4 regions of the Pseudomonas sp. 8_5_2 genome follow, and region 4 is predicted to be linked to each of the others. Evidence: predicted binding sites of a transcription regulator. Region 4 holds the regulator's gene; each other region holds the start of a gene.
The links. The regulator sigma-54, encoded in region 4, starts transcription at its own class of promoters, with help from an activator protein. The targets are predictions, from matches to a motif close to ANTGGCATNNANNTTGCTNT.
Positions count from the first base shown of each region.

Region 1: the regulator sigma-54 is predicted to act here: its motif matches at 809-828, upstream of nirB (nitrite reductase large subunit NirB).
Region 2: the regulator sigma-54 is predicted to act here: its motif matches at 1,429-1,448, upstream of glnA (type I glutamate--ammonia ligase).
Region 3: the regulator sigma-54 is predicted to act here: its motif matches at 1,359-1,378, upstream of flgB (flagellar basal body rod protein FlgB).

Region 1 is NZ_CM181238.1:1,381,014-1,383,214, forward strand. Features, by position in the region: gene AC5O5R_RS06325 (bifunctional nitrate reductase/sulfite reductase flavoprotein subunit alpha) at 1-652, shown strand, start outside; gene nirB (nitrite reductase large subunit NirB) at 953-2,201, shown strand, end outside.
Region 2 is NZ_CM181238.1:5,543,209-5,545,409, reverse strand. Features, by position in the region: gene glnA (type I glutamate--ammonia ligase) at 1-1,331, opposite strand, end outside; gene thiI (tRNA uracil 4-sulfurtransferase ThiI) at 1,802-2,201, shown strand, end outside.
Region 3 is NZ_CM181238.1:1,641,768-1,643,968, reverse strand. Features, by position in the region: gene flgD (flagellar hook assembly protein FlgD) at 1-443, opposite strand, end outside; gene flgC (flagellar basal body rod protein FlgC) at 456-899, opposite strand; gene flgB (flagellar basal body rod protein FlgB) at 902-1,312, opposite strand; gene cheR (protein-glutamate O-methyltransferase CheR) at 1,673-2,201, opposite strand, start outside.
Region 4 is NZ_CM181238.1:1,018,569-1,020,769, reverse strand. Features, by position in the region: gene lptB (LPS export ABC transporter ATP-binding protein) at 1-202, shown strand, start outside; gene AC5O5R_RS04575 (RNA polymerase factor sigma-54) at 379-1,872, shown strand; gene hpf (ribosome hibernation-promoting factor, HPF/YfiA family) at 1,952-2,201, shown strand, end outside.

The DNA of each region.
Region 1 (2,201 bases), 360 kb from region 4:
GGCGCTGCTCAAGCCGTTGCAGCCACGCCTTTACTCGATCAGCTCCAGCCCGCTGGCGCACCCGGGCCAGGTACACCTGACCGTGTCGACGGTTCGTTATGGCGAGCGCAAAGGGGTGTGCTCGAGCTTTCTCGCCGACCGTGCGCAGGCGTTGCGGGTGGCGATCTTCCCCCAGGTGTCGAAGCACTTCCGTCTGCCTGAGGACGATAGCCTGCCAGTGATCATGGTCGGCCCTGGCACTGGCATCGCGCCATTTCGCGCCTTTCTCGAAGAGCGTCAGGCCCGTGGGGCAAACGGCGGCAACTGGCTGTTCTTCGGCGAGCAGTACGCGGCTACCGATTTCTATTACCAGGACCAGCTGCAAGCCTGGCAGGCAGCCGGCCACCTGCGCCTGGACACGGCGTTCTCGCGGGACCAGGCGCAGAAGGTCTATGTGCAGCAGCGCATGCTGGAGCAGGGCGCCGAGTTGTGGCGCTGGCTGCAGGCGGGGGCGTACTTCTATGTGTGTGGTGATGCCCAGCGCATGGCCAAGGATGTGGATGCGGCATTGCGTGCCGTGGTGGCCGAGCATGGCGGGATGGATGCGGCGCAGGCGGCTGCCTATGTCGAAGGTTTGAGCAAGGCCAGGCGTTATCGGCGGGATGTGTACTGAGTGCACCGGGATGGGGTGATGTGCACTGTGAATGTGCATGCCTGTGCCGGCCTCTTCGCGGGTGAGCCCGCTCCCACAGGTACTGTGCAAGCCTGAGAGCCTGTGGAGCCCCCGTGGGAGGGGGGCACCCGCGAAGAGGCCGGCACAGGCAAGGCAATTGGCACAGTCCCTGCTTTATCTCCACTACAACAAGCCCCGCTGATCAACGGCGATCAACCCGGCGGCACACCGTGATGAATACAGGCAAAGGCGCCTGGAGCTTCGGCTCCAGGCGCTTTTTTTTTGATCGAGGATCGGCTTATGAAGGCAACAGCGAGCAGCGCGCAACAACAGCGACTGGTCATCGTCGGCAACGGCATGGTCGGCCACCATTGCGTCGAGCAACTGGTCAGCCGTGGCGCCCTGCAGCGCTTCGAGGTGCGGGTGTTTGGTGAAGAACGCCAGCGCGCCTACGACCGCGTGCACCTGTCCGAGTACTTTGCTGGCAGCTGTGCCGAAACCCTGGCCCTGTGCGAGCACGATTTCTACAACACTAACGGCGTTCACCTGCACCTGGGCGAAGCCGTGCTGGAAATCGACCGCGAGCGTTGCGAGGTGATCACCAGCGAGGGCCGTTACGGCTACGACCACCTGGTGCTGGCCACTGGTTCATACCCCTTCGTACCGCCGATCGAAGGCTCCAGCGGCCATGCCCGCCTGGTCTACCGCAGCCTTGACGACCTTGATGCCATTCGCGCTGCTGCCGCCGATGCCCGCCGTGGCGTGGTGGTCGGTGGTGGCCTGCTTGGCCTGGAGGCCGCCAACGCCCTGAAGTCGCTGGGCCTGGAAGCCCATGTGGTGGAGTTCGCGCCCCGGCTGATGCCGGTGCAACTGGACGGCGAAGGCGGTGCCGCGCTCAAGGCGCAGATCGAAGCGCTGGGCGTGGGTGTGCACCTGTCGCGCGCCACCCAGTCGATCAGTGCCGGTGAGGCCTACCGCTATCGCATGAACTTCGATGGCGGCGAGCACCTGGAAACCGACCTGATCGTGTTCTCCGCCGGCATTCGCCCGCAAGATGCCCTGGGCCGTGCCTGCGGCCTGGACATCGCCGCGCGGGGCGGCGTGGTAATCGACGACCACTGCCGCAGCAGCGACCCGCGCATCTTCGCCATTGGCGAGTGCGCCTCGTGGAACGGCAGCGTGTTCGGCCTGGTCGCCCCGGGCTACAGCATGGCGCGCAACCTGGCAGCGTTGATGATGGATGAGGCGGCGGTGGCATTCAGCGGTGCCGATATGTCGACCAAGCTCAAGCTGCTGGGCGTGGATGTCGGCTCGATCGGCGACGCCCACGGCGCCACGCCGGGCGCACGCAGCTACCGCTTCATCGACGAAGCCAACAGCGCCTATCGGCGGCTGGTGGTGGATGCCAGCGGCAAGCGGGTACTGGGTGCGGTGCTGGTCGGCGACAACAGTTACTACGACACCCTGCTGCAGTACGCCCAGAACGCTATCGCCCTGCCGGCCGACCCGGCAGCGTTGATCCTGCCGCAAGGCGGTGGCGCGCCGGCCC
Region 2 (2,201 bases), 1.4 Mb from region 4:
TCGATGAAGGCATCGATGAAGTCGTCGGAGAACACGCCGCCTTTGGTCAGGAACGCACGGCCTTTGTCCAGCTCTTCCAGGGCTTCTTTCAGGCTGCCGCATACTTGCGGAATGTCCTTGGCCTCTTCCGGTGGCAGGTCGTACAGGTTCTTGTCGGCAGCATCGCCTGGGTGGATCTTGTTCTGGATGCCGTCCAGGCCAGCCATCAGCAGGGCCGCGAAGGCCAGGTACGGGTTGGCCGATGGGTCCGGGAAACGTGCTTCGATACGGCGGGCTTTCGGGCTGCCGACGTAAGGAATACGGATCGAGGCGGAACGGTTGCGAGCCGAGTAGGCCAGCATTACCGGGGCTTCGAAGCCTGGGACCAGACGCTTGTAGGAGTTGGTCGACGGGTTGGTAAAGCCGTTCAGGGCTTTGCCGTGCTTGATGATGCCGCCGATGAAGTACAGGGCGGTGTCGGACAGGCCGGCATAGCCTTCACCCGAGAAGGTGTTCTTGCCTTCTTTCCAGATCGACATGTGCACGTGCATGCCCGAGCCGTTGTCGCCGTACAGTGGCTTCGGCATGAAGGTGGCGGTACGGCCGTAGGCGTCGGCAACGTTGTGCACGACGTACTTCAGGGCCTGTACTTCGTCAGCCTTCTTCACCAGGGTGTTGAATTTGACGCCGATTTCGTTCTGGCCGGCAGTCGCCACTTCGTGGTGGTGAACTTCGACGATCTGGCCCATTTCTTCCAGTGCGTTGCACATGGCAGTACGGATTTCGTGGTCGTGGTCGAACGGCGGAACCGGGAAGTAGCCGCCTTTCACGCCTGGACGGTGGCCTTTGTTGCCGCCTTCCACGTCAGCACCGGTCATCCACGAGCCTTGCTCGGAGAAGATCTTGAACATCGAGCCGGAGATGTCGGAATGGAACTTCACTTCGTCGAAGATGAAGAACTCAGGCTCAGGGCCTGCGAACACGGTGTCACCGATACCGGTGCTCTTCAGGTACTCTTCGGCACGCTTGGCGATCGCACGTGGGTCGCGGTCGTAGCCCTGCATGCTCGATGGGTCGACGATGTCACAGGTGATGATCAGGGTCGGCTCTTCGGTGAACGGGTCCAGCACGGCAGTGTCGTCGACCGGCATCAGGATCATGTCGGAGGCTTCGATGCCTTTCCAGCCAGCGATGGAGGAGCCGTCGAACATCTTGCCGACTTCGAAGAAGTCTTCGTCCAGGGCGTCACGCGACGGCATGGTCACGTGGTGCTGAATGCCTTTGGTGTCCGTGAAACGCAGATCAATCCACTTGACGTCATGATCTTTGATGAGTTGAACCGACTTCGACATGTTGTCCTCCGGAGGGTCTAGAGCGCGGTGGGCCGCTGCCCTGGAAAAAGGGTGTTGCCAGGCGCGGATAGTCGGCCAAGCTTACCTGCCTCACAAGGGAGCAAATTGCATGCCAGTGCCCGAAAATGGCGAGGTAGGGATAAAAGGAGGCGTTTGCGGGCATTTGAAGGTTGGGTGAGCCTGAAAAATGCACCCTAAAGATGCGAATTCTGCAGGCTGCGCACCAATATTGTGCATTGGTTGTTTGATGTGTTTTTTTGAGGGCCTCATCGCCGGCAAGCCAGCTCCCACAGGTAGGGCGCCAGCTCTTGATACCTGTGGAGGGCCTGTAGGAGCTGGCTTGCCGGCGATGAGGCCGGTGCAGGTAATATAAATCCGACCTTCTGTACAAAAGTTGGTCAAATCCTGAGCAATTTCCGATATAATTCGCGCCCCTCATTTTCGGCAGGCCCTGCGCGCACTGTTAACCAATGAAACTTATCGTCAAAGTCTTCCCAGAAATCACCATCAAGAGCCGGCCGGTGCGCAAGCGCTTCATCCGCCAGCTCGCCAAGAACATCCGCAACGTGCTCAAGGATCTGGATCCCGAGCTCGCGGTCGATGGTGTCTGGGACAATCTCGAGGTGGTCACCCGCGTCGAAGACGAAAAGGTTCAGCGCGAGATCATCGAACGCCTCACCTGCACCCCGGGTATCACCCACTTCCTGCAGGTAGAAGAGTACCCGCTGGGTGACTTCGACGACATCGTCGCCAAGTGCAAGCAGCACTTCGGCCACCTGCTGGCCGGCAAGCACTTTGCCGTACGTTGCAAGCGCGGCGGCCACCATGACTTCACTTCGATGGACGTCGACCGTTACGTCGGCAGCCAGT
Region 3 (2,201 bases), 620 kb from region 4:
GTACGTACCAGCTTGTCGTCCTTGTCGTAGATACCCACCGAGGTGGAGGTGCTGGACGAGGTCAGGTTGACCGAACCCTTCATGTCCTTGCTGGTGTCGACCACGGCCTTGTCGGTCTGCACGATCACATTGCGCCCGACCAGCGACGACGCCTGCAGGGCCTGGGAAGACTGCAGCCCAGTGGCGATATAGGTCACCGCATCATTCAGCGACTGCATGCTTTCGAGGCTGCTGAACTGCGCCAGCTGGGCCACGAACTCGCCGTTTTCCTGCGGGTCGAGCGGGTTCTGGTTCTGCATCTGGGTAACCAGCAACTGCAGGAACGCGTCCTTGCCCAACGCGCTGCCGGCGGCACCGGTGCTGCTGTCGGTCTTGGAGGTCTGCTTCTGCAGCGATGTCAGGTAGGCGCTACCGACGTCGGTGGTGGAATTGGTGGTGGTCATGTCGGCTTCCTATCACTGCCCCAGGGTCAGGACTTTCTGCATCATGCTTTTGGCGGTGTTCATCAGCTCGGCGTTGGTCTGGAACGCGCGGCTGGCGGAGATCATGTCAGCCATCTCCTCGACCACGTTGACGTTGGGGTAGTAGACGTAACCATCCTTGTTCGCCGCCGGGTGGTTCGGCTCGTAGCGCGCTTCCAGGGTGCTCTGGTCTTCGACGATGCCTTTGACCTGCACGCCCTGCCCCGCTTCGCCCTGGTCCTCGAACAGCGACTGGCTGCCGCCGACCTGCGCATCCTGGAAGGTGGTGGCGAACACCGGGTGGCGGGCGCGGTAGGTCTGGTCGATGCTCGAGGACACGGTCTCGGCGTTGGCGATGTTGGAAGCGACGGTGTTCAGGCGCGTGTTCTGCGCGCTCATGCCGCTACCGGCAATATTGAAAACACTGGAAAGGGACATGGTCATTCTCCCCGCAGGGCGGAAACCAGCCCTTTGAATTTACTGTTGAGCAAGGTGAAGCTGGCCTGGAAACCGATGGCGTTTTCGGTGTAGTTCGATTGCTCGATCTGCGCGTCCACGGTGTTCTGGTCGATCGAAGGCTGCAGCGGGGTACGGTACTTGAGGGTATCGTCGGCCGCGATCGCCAGCCCATCGGCTTCGATATGGCGGCTGTTGGTCCGGTCCATGGCGAACCGGCCACCCTGCTGCTTGCTGGTTTCGGCAGCCAGCACCGAGGAAAAGTCCATGTCACGCGCCTTGTAGTTGGGCGTGTCGGCGTTGGCGATGTTGTTGGCCAGCACTTCGGCGCGCTGGGCGCGGAAGCCCAGGGCCTTTTCGTGGATACCAAGCGCCTTGTCGAAGCTGATGCTCATATCGGGGAAACCTTCGGAGGTTGACCGGAATATCGTTGAGCAAGGTATAGCAAGGGCTGTGCCAACCACTGCAAAGCCTGGAAACACTGGGCTGCGAGGCAGCGTTCGGTGGGGTTGATGCCAGAAAAGCGGCAAAGGCCTTCCGCCTTGTGCGGCGAAAGCGGCAATTGCCGGGCGGCAAGAGCGGCAAACCAAAAAATTGACGTCGGCACCGCGCCGCCTGCATCGCCGGCAAGCCAGCTCCCACAAGTACTGCACAAATGCTGAGGCCTGTGCTGGTCCTGTGGGAGCTGGCTTGCCGGCGATAAGGCCCTGACAGGCAACAAAAAGGCCGGCAATTGTCGCTGCCGGCCTTTGGGCTTACTTGGCCTGGTAGATGATCCCCGGGCTGCACTGCACCATCTGGTAATGGTCCGGCAACCCGTTCAGCGCCTCCGAAGCCCCCAGGAACAGGTACCCGCCCGGCTTCAGGGTACTGTGAATGCGCAACAGAATGTCGCGCTTCACCTGCGCCGAGAAGTAGATCAGCACGTTGCGGCAAAACACGATGTCGAACTTGCCCAGGCTGGCATAACTGTCCAGCAGGTTGAACGAGCGGAATTCGACCCGGCTGCGAATCGCCGGTTTCACTGCCCAGCGCCCGGCCCCCTTGGGGTCGAAGTAACGTTGCAGGCGCTCCTGCGACAGGCCGCGGGCAATCGCCAGGCTGTCGTACTCGCCGGTCTTGCAGTTGTTCAGCATGGTGCCGGACAGGTCGGTGGCAACAATTTGCGCCCCCATCTTCAGCTGGCCAAGGTTGCTGCGCTCGAATTCGTCGATGGCCATCGAGATGGAATACGGCTCCTGCCCCGACGAACAGGCCGCCGACCACATGCGCAGGCGCTGGCCG
Region 4 (2,201 bases):
CATCAAGCAGATCATCCACCACCTCAAGGCCAAGGGTATCGGTGTGCTGATCACCGACCACAACGTGCGCGAGACACTGGATATCTGCGAAACCGCCTATATCGTCAACGATGGCCGGCTGATCGCCGAAGGTGATGCCGAAACCATCCTGGCCAACGAACTGGTCAAGGAAGTCTACCTGGGTCACGAGTTCCGGCTCTGACCCCGGAACGCGCCTGGAGCACCGCCAGACAGCCCTGCAACCGGGGGTAAAGTTGTTACGGTGCTCTAGGCAAACGCTACAATTTAAGGCATAAAACTTGCTTGATCTGGCGCCCCGGCGCCCTCGTGTAGTGGATGGCGCATGCGCGCCGGCGAACAAGGTATTAAGCCCCTGCCATGAAACCATCGCTCGTCCTAAAAATGGGCCAGCAACTGACGATGACACCGCAGTTGCAACAGGCCATCCGCTTGCTCCAGCTTTCCACCCTGGACCTCCAACAGGAAATCCAGGAAGCGCTGGAGTCGAACCCGATGCTCGAACGTCAGGAAGACGGCGAGGACTTCGACAACGGCGACCCGATGGCGGATAACGCCGAGAACAAGCCGACTGCCGAAGCCCAGGACAACAACTTCCAGGAAAGCACCGTCACTGTCGACAACCCGGAAGAAGGTGAGTGGAGCGAACGCATCCCCAACGAGCTTCCGGTCGACACCGCCTGGGAAGACATCTACCAGACCAGCGCCAGCAGCCTGCCGAGCAACGATGACGACGAGTGGGACTTCACTACCCGCACCTCTGTCGGCGAAAGCCTGCAAAGCCACCTGCTGTGGCAGCTCAACCTGGCGCCGATGTCCGACACCGATCGCCTGATCGCCGTCACCCTGATCGACAGCATCAACGGCCAGGGCTACCTGGAAGACACTCTCGAGGAGATCTGCGCCGGGTTCGACCCGGAGCTGGACATCGAGCTGGACGAAGTCGAAGCGGTACTGCACCGCATCCAGCAGTTCGAGCCAGCCGGCGTCGGCGCCCGCAACCTCGGCGAGTGTCTGTTGCTGCAACTGCGCCAACTGCCCGCCAGCACGCCGTGGATGACCGAAGCCAAGCGTCTGGTCAGCGACTTCATCGACCTGCTCGGCAGCCGTGACTACAGCCAGCTTATGCGGCGCATGAAAATCAAGGAAGACGAGCTGCGCCAGGTCATCGAGCTGGTGCAAAGCCTCAACCCGCGGCCTGGTTCGCAGATCGAGTCCAGCGAGCCTGAATACGTGGTGCCCGACGTGATCGTGCGCAAGGACAGCGAGCGCTGGCTGGTCGAACTGAACCAGGAGGCCATCCCGCGCCTGCGCGTCAACCCGCAATACGCAGGCTTCGTGCGCCGCGCCGACACCAGCGCCGACAACACCTTCATGCGCAACCAGCTGCAGGAGGCGCGCTGGTTCATCAAGAGCCTGCAAAGCCGCAACGAAACCCTGATGAAGGTTGCCACGCAAATCGTCGAACACCAGCGTGGTTTCCTCGACCACGGCGATGAAGCCATGAAGCCCTTGGTGCTGCATGACATCGCCGAAGCGGTGGGCATGCACGAGTCGACCATTTCGCGGGTGACCACGCAGAAATACATGCACACGCCGCGTGGCATCTACGAACTGAAATACTTTTTCTCCAGCCACGTCAGCACCTCCGAAGGCGGAGAATGCTCGTCCACAGCGATTCGCGCGATCATCAAGAAACTGGTTGCGGCGGAAAATCAGAAAAAGCCATTGAGTGACAGCAAGATCGCTGGTTTACTGGAGGCACAAGGCATCCAGGTAGCCCGTCGCACCGTCGCCAAGTACCGCGAGTCTCTCGGCATCGCACCGTCGAGCGAGCGCAAGCGACTGATGTAGCCCCTGGGATGTGCCACAGCGTTTCTGGGGCAGGTGCAAGACCTGCCTCTTTATGCACGGGCAACAAAGGAGAAGCTGTATGCAAGTCAACATCAGTGGACACCATGTAGAAGTCACCGAACCACTGCGTGAGTACGTGCTTGAAAAGCTGGCTCGCGTGGAGGGGCACTTTGACAAGATCACCAACGCCCAGGTCATCCTGAAAGTCGAGAAGCTGCAGCAGAAAGTCGAAGCGACCCTGCAGATTCCTGGCGGCGAGGTGGTTGCCAATGCCGAAGACCAAGACATGTATGCAGCGATCGACGCCATGGCCGACAAGCTCGACCGCC